DNA from 2 places in the Bacillus sp. C-3-6 genome. Region 2 is predicted to be linked to the other one. Evidence: riboswitches for the same ligand, from Rfam matches in the RefSeq annotation. Region 2 holds a riboswitch; the other holds the start of a gene.
The links. A riboswitch is a leader RNA that binds a small molecule or an ion and turns the genes downstream of it on or off. The one in region 2 is predicted to bind magnesium.

Region 1: another riboswitch for magnesium. It lies ahead of ACW0JX_RS08045 (P-type ATPase); the one in region 2 lies ahead of mgtE (magnesium transporter).

Annotation. Positions count from the first base shown of each region.
Region 1 covers NZ_CM137247.1:1,543,469-1,548,692, reverse strand. The annotation lists gene ACW0JX_RS08065 (YveK family protein) at 1-92, opposite strand, end outside; gene ACW0JX_RS08060 (acyltransferase family protein) at 93-1,286, opposite strand; gene ACW0JX_RS08055 (FbpB family small basic protein) at 1,615-1,755, opposite strand; gene ACW0JX_RS08050 (5'-3' exonuclease) at 2,111-2,977, opposite strand; gene ACW0JX_RS08045 (P-type ATPase) at 3,110-3,835, opposite strand; M-box (ykoK) riboswitch at 4,171-4,336, opposite strand; gene ACW0JX_RS08040 (DUF350 domain-containing protein) at 4,550-4,936, opposite strand; gene ACW0JX_RS08035 (glutathionylspermidine synthase family protein) at 4,929-5,224, opposite strand, start outside.
Region 2 covers NZ_JBSSBE010000002.1:32,391-37,614, reverse strand. The annotation lists gene ACW0JX_RS26995 (MarR family transcriptional regulator) at 201-656, shown strand; gene ACW0JX_RS26990 (FtsW/RodA/SpoVE family cell cycle protein) at 1,249-2,376, opposite strand; M-box (ykoK) riboswitch at 2,562-2,738, opposite strand; M-box (ykoK) riboswitch at 3,244-3,409, shown strand; gene mgtE (magnesium transporter) at 3,691-5,019, shown strand; gene ACW0JX_RS26980 (phosphodiester glycosidase family protein) at 5,177-5,224, shown strand, end outside.

The DNA of each region.
Region 1 (5,224 bases), on a different replicon from region 2:
GAAGCGGTTAAACAACACATCGTTAAAATAATCGTTACGAATCTTCTTTTCAATAATTGTTGAAAATCTTTTATACTCATTTCTTGCTTCAATTATTTCACCGCCCTTTTCTGAATAACATCCTGCAAGTCACTCTTTACAGATACCCCTCTCTTCTTTCTATCCACTTGTTTTGTTACATACTTTCCGACTCTGAATGCAAATTTTTCTACATATATATACGAAAGTATTGCAAGTATAAACGAAAATATAAGTGAAAAAATTAAAATAATAGGCAACGGTAATATTTCATGGAACATGTATATAAGGGAAAACAACGATATAATATGGTATAAATAAAGACTGTAAGAAATCTTCCCCAAATATAACAAGTATTTATTGCGTAGCAAGGATGACAAAGTTGATATTGACAAACTTAATATGACAAATAGACTTGCACTTATCGCCACTACGTAGTCTCGAAATATAAAATTATTGAGTACTTTAATTTCTCCAATAAGTCCTTCATACATAAAAAGTAAAATCGCAAATAAAAACCATGCAATTTTCGTGTTTTTAGTACAATTACTATAAAAAACTATTAAATTATTTTTATACTTCGCAACTAGTGCCCCCAATAAAAACAGCACCGTATAATGCAACGTTAATGCATAGCTTGTTAATGTTAAGCCCGAGCGAAACAAAAATAATATTACGACAGAACATATACTAAAACTAAACAATAATAGTAATGAACACCTTAACGTTTTTCGTAAACAAATCATCAAAATTAACGGAAAAATTATTGATATTCGCATTTCATGGACAAGTGACCAAATCACACCGTTATATGCATCTGTATTATATTTCCCAACCAATAAAATATGTTGCGCTATTAAGCTTGGAGAACTTTCAATCGTCCATGAGCGATTAAACCATTCACTTAAATAAGAAATACCATATTCACTAATTGTAGCCTGGCATATAATAGCTATAATTATTGCCACAATATAAGGAATATATATTCTGCATATACGTTTTAAAAGGTATGACCCATAGCTACTATAGGTTTTTTGAATAGATTCATACAAAACAAATCCGCTCAAAACAAAAAAGATAATAACAGATTCGTTACCACTACTAAAAATAAGACGAGCAGGCGTTTCTTTTAATAGATACACAACAAATGGTTTATTATCTTCATAGCTGTAATTTTGAAATGCTGAAAAAATCATTAAATGATGACCGATCATTACTATTAATGAAGAAATCCCTCTTATAGAATCCAATTCCTCGTATCTCTTCATCTTTTTACATCAACTCCTAATGAAATGATAATAATCATTTCAAAGCGACATCTTTATTCATATTCCTCTCCTTTCTTTTCATTCCAATTTTTCATATTAAAATGATTTTATAGTATAAATTTGAGTGTATTGTAACATTTTTTGTAATATTATGAATAGCGAATCTCAAAAATTGGTATATACCAATTTCAACCTCGAAAAATGAGTAATATTGATAGAAAAACACTATAAAAATTTCTTGCATATTTACAAAATTAAAGAGATGAATAGCGTTTTTTCAATATAAAATAAAAAAGATAGCCTACATAGGCTATCTTTTTTATTTTATTTAATTACTAGCACCACTATATGCTACATGTCGTTTCTCAATTCTCTCTTCAATTTCTTTCATATTTTCTTTATTATTTAATAGTGATTGTTTATTTTCAATTAATAATTGTTTAAAAGATTTTCTCACTTTTTTTCTCATTTTCATTGTCCTCCTTGGGGGATGGTTTATATAAAAGATAAAGAATTATCTGTGTGTCCTTATAATAATTGATTGTTGTGAATTCTATTTGAACTTCATATGAAAATTCCATTTATTTTCTGACAACTTTGTGAACATGAAAAAAAGACTCTCTAAAACTATGTTGAAATTAATTCACTTCATTATAAAAATTACTATTCCCATCAACTTTTATCATTATATCTTGTCGAAACATTTATATATTTAAAATTGAGTTCGACATAATTTTATTTACTATAATACTGTTTACAAAAACAAAAAGAAGGTGTCACCAAGTCAAATTTCGACTTATGCAACATCCCTCTTTCCAAACTATTTATAGCATATTTATTAATATTTCAGGTCTTCCCCAATTCATTTCTTCACAAACAAATCTAAGTTTTTCTTCATCCATTGTGTGTAATCCCTCTTCTAGTAAACATGAAATTGGAACTTCACAGTGAATTTGTGCTAATTGCAACGAAATATTTAAGTTCTCTAAATCACTTTCAATCTTCGTACGCTGCGCTTTTGTTAATGATTCTACATTTTCTAGTACAGCGGATACTGTTCCGTGCTCTTGAATAAGCTTATACGCTGTTTTTTCACCGATACCTTTTACACCTGGATAATTATCACTTGTATCTCCCATGAAAGCTTTTGCATGGACGATTTGCCACGGCTCTACACCTTTTTCTTCCATGATTTTCTCCGGTGTGTAATATTCGTAATTTCCAATTCCTTTACGCAGAAGCATAACCGTAACGTTCTTATCAACAAGTTGAAGTAAATCTGTATCACCAGTTAAAATATAAACTTCAGCTTCATTGCAGTATTGTTTTGCAAGCGTACCGATACAATCGTCCGCTTCGTAGCCTTTCATACCGATAACTGGAATGGATAATTTCGCAGTCATTTCTTGTACTAAATCAAATTGAGGAATTAATTCTTCTGGTGGCGCTGCACGATTTGCTTTATAATTCGAGAACGATTCTGTTCTAAATGTCGTACTTCCCATATCCCAGCATGTAACGATATGTGTTGGTTCAATCGCTTGCGTAGCTGTTAACAAGTGTTTCATATAACCATGAATCCCATTCGTAGGGGTTCCATCTTGTCGTTTCATAAATTGTCCGTAGACACTTGTTGCGTAAAAAGCACGAAATAATAGTGCCATACCATCAACTAATAATACTTTTTTCATAATTCCTCTCCTATTAAAAAAATAATAACCTCACGTTATCACGTAAGGTTATATAAATAGATTACCATTCTACGTTTTTGCTCAACTTTGTCTATTATACATTGTTTTTGTATATTTAGCACCATTAACACATTAAGACGTTCTACTACAACAAGTATGCAATATGCCTGAATACGTATTTTTTCCAGTAGAAACAACGACAGCCTTTGCACTTCCACTAACGATATGTGAACCTTTAAAACATACATTTTCAAGCTCAAGTGGATTATAATCTTTCATCCGTTTTAATGGAATAAATCGTTTACGTTCAAGGTGATAGCAGCTTTCAAACTTCTCTATACTCGCTTCGTTTCCCGTTAACACAGACTCATTCACTAATAAATCATCTGCATAAATAATACGTACATCAGCTGGCACAGCATCTCCAGCCGAAAGAAAAATCATATCTCCAGGTACAAGTTCTTGCACTGGTATCTCCATCATTTTCAGTTCACTATTTAGCCCTGTACTACTAGAACATTCTACTCTAGATACAGTAATCGTTTCACGTTGTAATTCATCACACACACGTTGTTTTGAAAAACCTGGAATCATGCCACCAAGCTTCATCATTACTTCTGCAAGAATTGCTCTTTTTGAAGTTAGTTCATTTCGGCCATATACTTGAATACGTTTTTGCGCCTCTTTCATTGATAGTCCGTCTCTTGTTGTTTTAAAATATGCAAATACAGATTTTACATCTCTTGTTGCAATTTCAATTAATAAATCTTTATTTTTTTGGAGCATTGTTTGTTCTTTTATTGATTTTTTATTTAGTTTATATGACGTGTTACCCACAGTTTTGTTTGCATATAACATATTATCGTCTCCTCCTTTACAACATAGGAAGAAACGCTTTGTTTCTCAATTTATCCACTTTACTGTGAAAGTGTCTAGCGCTTTATAAACGCTACATTGTGATAAATATAGAGGGAGGAACAAATCGTTTCCTGCCTACATCATATATTTTTGATTTGAAGTATATGGGTAACGGAACCGAGTCAGAATTTGACATGCTCCTCACCTCCTCGTTTAATTTTATAGTTTATACTATGAAATTACTCATAGCTTGGTAACAAAAAAGACCCCTACCCTTAAGAGAGTAGTGGCCATTACATACACAAATAAACGATTTCTAATATAATTAGAAATCTACGGACCTCTCCCTCGCCGAGTTTTAGCACTGTATAGCATAGGTACATTACCAGCTACGTTAAGAAAAACCTTAATTCGATCATTCCTGTTGACCCATTGGCGTCTCTCGACATTTTTGGGCAGTAGCATTTCTCTATACAGGAGCCTCACCTAACAGAGACTTATTTTCATTACATTGAAAATGTTACTCTTATTTAAAATAGATGTCAACCGTAGCCTACAATTTTTTCAAAAGGTATGGCAAACTAACGTATATAAAGTGAAACTTTAATCAGTGGGGGTTTTGTTCATCCCCCACTGATTATTAGCCCTCACCAATCGGGCTGCCCGGCAAATAGCGGGATAAAATTAAAAACTTTACGTTTAAACGTAAAGTTTTTAATAAGTTATACAACCAGCGATTACAATCCCAATCGAAAGCGATAAAAACATAAGAAAAAGACCGACTGCTTGATTATCTTCTTCGAGACTTTTGTTTATATTAAAGCGTGGTGTAAGCCACTCAGCTAAATAAAAGACGATAATTTGAGCCAAAATCCCAACTGCTCCCCACGAAATCATATCAAGAAGTGAAATTGAATTAGCTGCTGTCGAATATAAAACAACAGCTAACCCAAGTAATCGTCCTCCAAGCACATAGCTTACCGCCTTATTTCCTTGAGCCATTAACTTAAATTCCTTTACTTTCGTTGTCACTTCCATCAAGAACAGACCTATACATAAAAGGCCGAGTGTTACTGCTAAATATAATAAAAAATTAATCATTTTTCCCCCTCCTTTTTATACCTACCGGTAAATAGTACGATTCATTTCCTGTAATCTTTTCTCCCGCACGAATACCGATACTACTCGCTTTTCCAGCAATTAAAAACGAACCAAACACATATGACAGTTTCTCGATCCCTTTTTCTGTTTCCAAGGATACGACTGGCAGTTCGGTATACTTTTGAAATATCGGCAGTGACGCTTTATACGTTTCGTATGCATTTTGAAGCATAATATTTTCGTCTTTATCGCGAATCGTAATTGTATCTCCTTCTCTCCCAAATGAAG
Region 2 (5,224 bases):
TATGGAGTTATTACTAAATTATTTAATAAAAAATTTTCAAATGATAGCTTAATGGACATGTGACTAGATCCCCTTTTAGAATTAAGTAGCTTTATGTTGAATTGGGTTAATTGACTTTTCTCTGAAAGAAGTCCATGATAAAATAGTTCATTTACAAACAGTTCAACGATGAATTATATAGAGAGAGAGGAGTTACTGCAATGATACAAAAAAATCAAAGCCTTAAAATAGAGGCGGAAGTTGTACAGTCATTTGTAGCAATAAATAAAGAAATTATAAAATTTACAAATCGAAATGCCTCTAGTTTAGGATTAACAGTACAACAAATGGGGATCTTAAACACAATTTATGGAATTCCTAATATTACCCTTAAAAGTATTTCAGAACAACTTTCAGTCCCTAAGAGTACAGTGAGTGTAAATGTGGATGAATTAGTCAATCAAGGATTAATCGAGCGAAATCCCTCATCTGAAGATCGTAGGGAGATAAAATTGAAAGTAACAACGAAGGGTCTAGAAACATCAAAAAAATCTATTGAAAATTCTACTTCCTATAAAGCGATGTCATTAGCATTAGAACAACTTCAGGAAACAGAAATTCAAACATTATTGCAAATTCATAAAAATATATTAAATTCTTTACAGAAATGCAATTAAGTCACAAAAAATTATTACGTCCTTGAAATGTTAAATAACCGTATACTTTTAGCGAGATAATATGCGGCTTTGTTCTAATCTGAATTTTTTTAGCTTGTTTCTCCGAAATGCTGGCAGCACTCCATTGTTATCAGGCTAAGCTTTTAAAGCACTCTCTAAATAGAAATCTTATTTTTTTATATGCCGTGGGGAAGAATGTGTTTTTTGATTTGATAGTGATGGGGCGTATGGTAAGACTTCAGTTGTACTTACTTACAGTGGAGCTTCAGAAAAAATACGGATTTAAAAAGTTAAGGGAATTTAAATATACAAAGCCTAAATTCTCGGTGTTATAAATAAGAATTTAGGCTTTAATTATTTCTTTAAAGCGCTCTTTAATGGAATAACTAAATGCTAATTTGATTTGCTGATGAACTACAATTACATATGCTTCCTTGTACTTTAGAATACCTAGCTAAATAAAAAGGGAAGATAAACTAAAAACTGTTCGCTTGCTTCATAAGTTAAATATTTCTAGGAGAAAATCAGTATAGAATATATAATCGAAGGTTGTTAAACCGGTTTATTTAATAAGACAATATGAGTATATTAGCTATATATCCTGAGGGAGAAATCTTATTTTATTGAAAATTGAGATATTAAGCAATATTCCTATTGCTATTAAATTCACCATTAAAGAACTTCCACCAAAACTTACAAATGGAAATGGAGTACCTGTAAGAGGAAATAGTCCCGTAATACCACCTAAATTTACAACTGATTGCATACCAATCATACATCCTATACCAATTGCTATAAAACTGCCGAATGGATCTACACATAATTGTGCAATTTTTAAGGAGCGAAGTACTATAGTCAAAACTCCAACCAATAGAATAAATACACCAATAAATCCCAGTTCTTCAGAAACTATTGCCATTATAAAATCAGTGTGTGGTTCTGGAAGATAACCTGTTTTTTGTATGCTATTTCCAAATCCACGACCAATGATTCCTCCAGAGCCCATGGCAATAAAAGAGTTTACAAGCTGGTATCCATTTCCTTGCGCATCAAGAAAGGGATTGAAAATCGTAGTAATACGTGTCTTTTGAACTTCTGATAAACTATATTGAATCAAATAATATAAAATAGGTAACCATAAAATAGAACCGATGGTAGTTCTTTTGATTAGTAGATTTATATTTATTCCTGAACAAAGAAATATGCTAAAACCTATACCTAATATTAAAAGTGCAGATCCTAAATTTGGTTGTTTAAAGATAAGAAAAAAAATTGTAGCTAAAAAAAATAAAAGTTTTCCGATACCACTCCAGTTATTTTTAGCTTGTTCTTGTCGCAATGCAAAAAAACGGGCTGTTACAAGGATTGTTCCTAATTTAAGAAATTCAGCTGGCTGTATTCCAAAGATCCATGATTGAGCATTATTCACCACTTTTCCTTTCCATAAAACCATAATTAATAAAAAAGTCCCCCCAACCATAATACAGATTGAGACTATTCGTTTTTTCCATATTTCATATGGGAGTAAAGCACAAACTATTAACCCTATTGTTCCTAAAAGTAGCTTTGTTAATTGAGAATCAACAAAATGTCTACTGTTATAACCGTAATGTTGGACAGCGACAATGGAGCTCGCGCTATACATCATGATAATACCTAAAGTACAAGTTATGAATAGAGGAAGGAGCAATAGATAATCGAGTTTTAATATTTTTTTCATTTTAATATCCTCCTGATTTAAAAAAAACATAATATTCCATTTGCTTATGAATAGAATCTTGTTCTCGTCAATTATTAAATATGACTTTTGTTTGGGAAGATTCTATCGCTTACTCCCTGTTTTTTCACGCAAAAATACCCCTAGTATGTAACTAGAGGGATTCAAAATGGCATGACTAAATAAGGCTTTTCTCCCCCTAGTAGAGCTTTGGCACTATACAACGTAAAGTAATGAAAATTCATTACTTAGCTATCTTAAGAAGAGCCTTAATCCGACAATTCCTGTTCTACCCATTGGCGTCTTTCGACATTTTTGGGCAATAGCCTGTGTTTGCATAGGAGCCTCACCTAACAGGTTAAGCAATATAAATTTTATGTGTTTGTTTCGTGTAGCAAGCATAAATATATTTTTTTTGCCTGTCAAGCAACCGTATTGCTAATTTTATTTATTTTATTGCTTTATAGTCCTTTGAGAAATGATAAGAGAAAATGTATGTAATCATTCCGTATAAGTACATATTTTTGACTTGTAGTGTATCGTGTGATTAAGTAGTTTAACCACATAAATTTGATAAACAGTAAAGAAGATTTTAATTATAAAAGAAGATTTTTTTAGACTGTTCTTTTGATATAAAGAATGACTAATTATTTATCTTTTGTTATACAATTGGAATTTGATTAAAAACAATAAGTTTCATATGTTTTATAACGCTTCTTCGAATTAAATCTATTTGAATTCTATGTTTTTAAGGGGAATTTTAAATTTATAATAAAATATAATTTAATTTTCTATAAAAGATTTTTTTATGAATGGAATTGAAAGTCAGTTGACAAATATTAAATTCTGGTTTAAATTTTGAAGTAATTCAATAAACTTTGTTAGGTGAGGCTCCTGTATAGAGAAACGCTGCTGCCCAAAAATGTCGAGAGACGCCAATGGGTCAACAGGAACGGTCGGATTAAGGCCCTTCTTAATGTAGCTGGTTATAAAAACCTATGCTATACAGTGCTAAAACTCAACGAGGGAGTGGTATACGATTTGATAGAAAGGCACCTCTGTGATTTTGGCAGGGCGGTCTTAATAATCATTTATTTGTATTGTGAAAAAACCTTTACTCCTTTTTGAGTAAAGGTTTTTCTGTTTAATTTTATTTATTTTTATCTTGTCTATATTCAAAAAGGAGGTAATTCTAACTAATGAATTGATTGCAATGTAACTATTATTGCTTTAATAAAAAATTTAAGACAGATAAAATAAAACAAAACCACTCATGAAACTCTAGAGTCTCCCTTAGCAATATGAGGAGGAGTTAACATGAAGAAATTATTAAAAGAATTACTTGTAACCAAAAATAATTTGGATGCAGAGAAAGTTTTACGTCTTCCGTCGTATGATGTTGCACAAGAAGTAAAAAGATTTTCAATTGAAGATCAAATCATATTGCTAAATACGATTCCCGTATTAAAAAGCTCTAAAATTCTTCAATATATGAGTGCAGAAGAAAAATATAATATCTTAATTCACTTATCTGAAAACAAAGCTAAAAAGTTACTAAATTTACAACCGATTGATGAATTAGTAGATTTACTTCTAGCGGTTCATCCTGAAAAACAAGCTAAATTAATGGCGTATCTAGACAAAATTACAAAACATAACGTAAAAAAATTGATGAATTTCAAACCTGAAACGGCAGGAAGTCTTGTCACAAGTGATTTTGTTGCAGTTAGAGGAAATTGGTCAGTAAAAATGACATTGAAGTACATTAGGGAACATTCTGAAAATGTAGAATCAATATCTTATAGTTATGTTCTTGATAGTCATGGTTATCTTGAGGGAATCGTTTCCATACATGAGTTATTACTAGCAGCAGATGAAGAGATATTATCTACTATTATGATTCAAGAGGTAATTTCAGTACAAGCTGAAGTTGACCAGCAAGAAGTTGTAAAAAAGCTCCTGAATTATAATTTAGCAGCAATACCTGTGACAACAGCAAATAATAAAATGATTGGTATTATAACATTTGATGACGTAATGAATGTTATGGAAGCAGAAGCTACAGAAGATATTCAAAAGTTAGGCGGAAGTGAACCATTGAATCAATCTTACTTTGAAGCTAGCATTTGGAGCATTTTCTTAAAACGTCTACCATGGTTATTACTTCTTTTTGTTGCTGAGGCATATACAGGTACAGTATTAAAGTATTTTGAAGACGAAATTGAAACTGTAGTTGCCCTTGCTTTCTTTGTTCCGTTATTAGTAGGTACTGGTGGGAATACAGGAACACAGGTTGTAGCAACAATTACTCGTGCAATTGGTATTGGAGAGGTGAAATTTAAAGACATTTTCCGTGTAATGAAAAAGGAATTTGCAATTGGTATGCTTCTTGGACTTGCACTTGCGGTAGCTGGGCTCACTCGCGCTTATATGTTAGGAGTTGGAACAGAAGTTGCACAAGTTGTAGCAATCACTTTATTATTTATTGTTATTTGGGCCTCTCTTGTAGCAGCTGTTTTACCTTTGATTCTAAGAAAATTAAAACTAGATCCTGCAGTTGTTTCAGGTCCATTTATTACAACATTTGTTGACGGAACAGGATTAGTAATTTATTTCATGGTTGCAAAAACGTTATTAAATTTATAAATATACAATGAAAAAACGAAATTTGGAATAAGTATTTTGCCTTAATTGCTAAAATATAATGGGGAATTCAGGCATGAGGAAATCAAACACTTATGTCTTGAGATAAATAATATTTTAATGGATTTATTGAATGTAATGAATGCTGGAGGATAAAACTATGAAACATCTAAGAAAAATCTTCAAACGAATTTTGCTACTGTTGTCT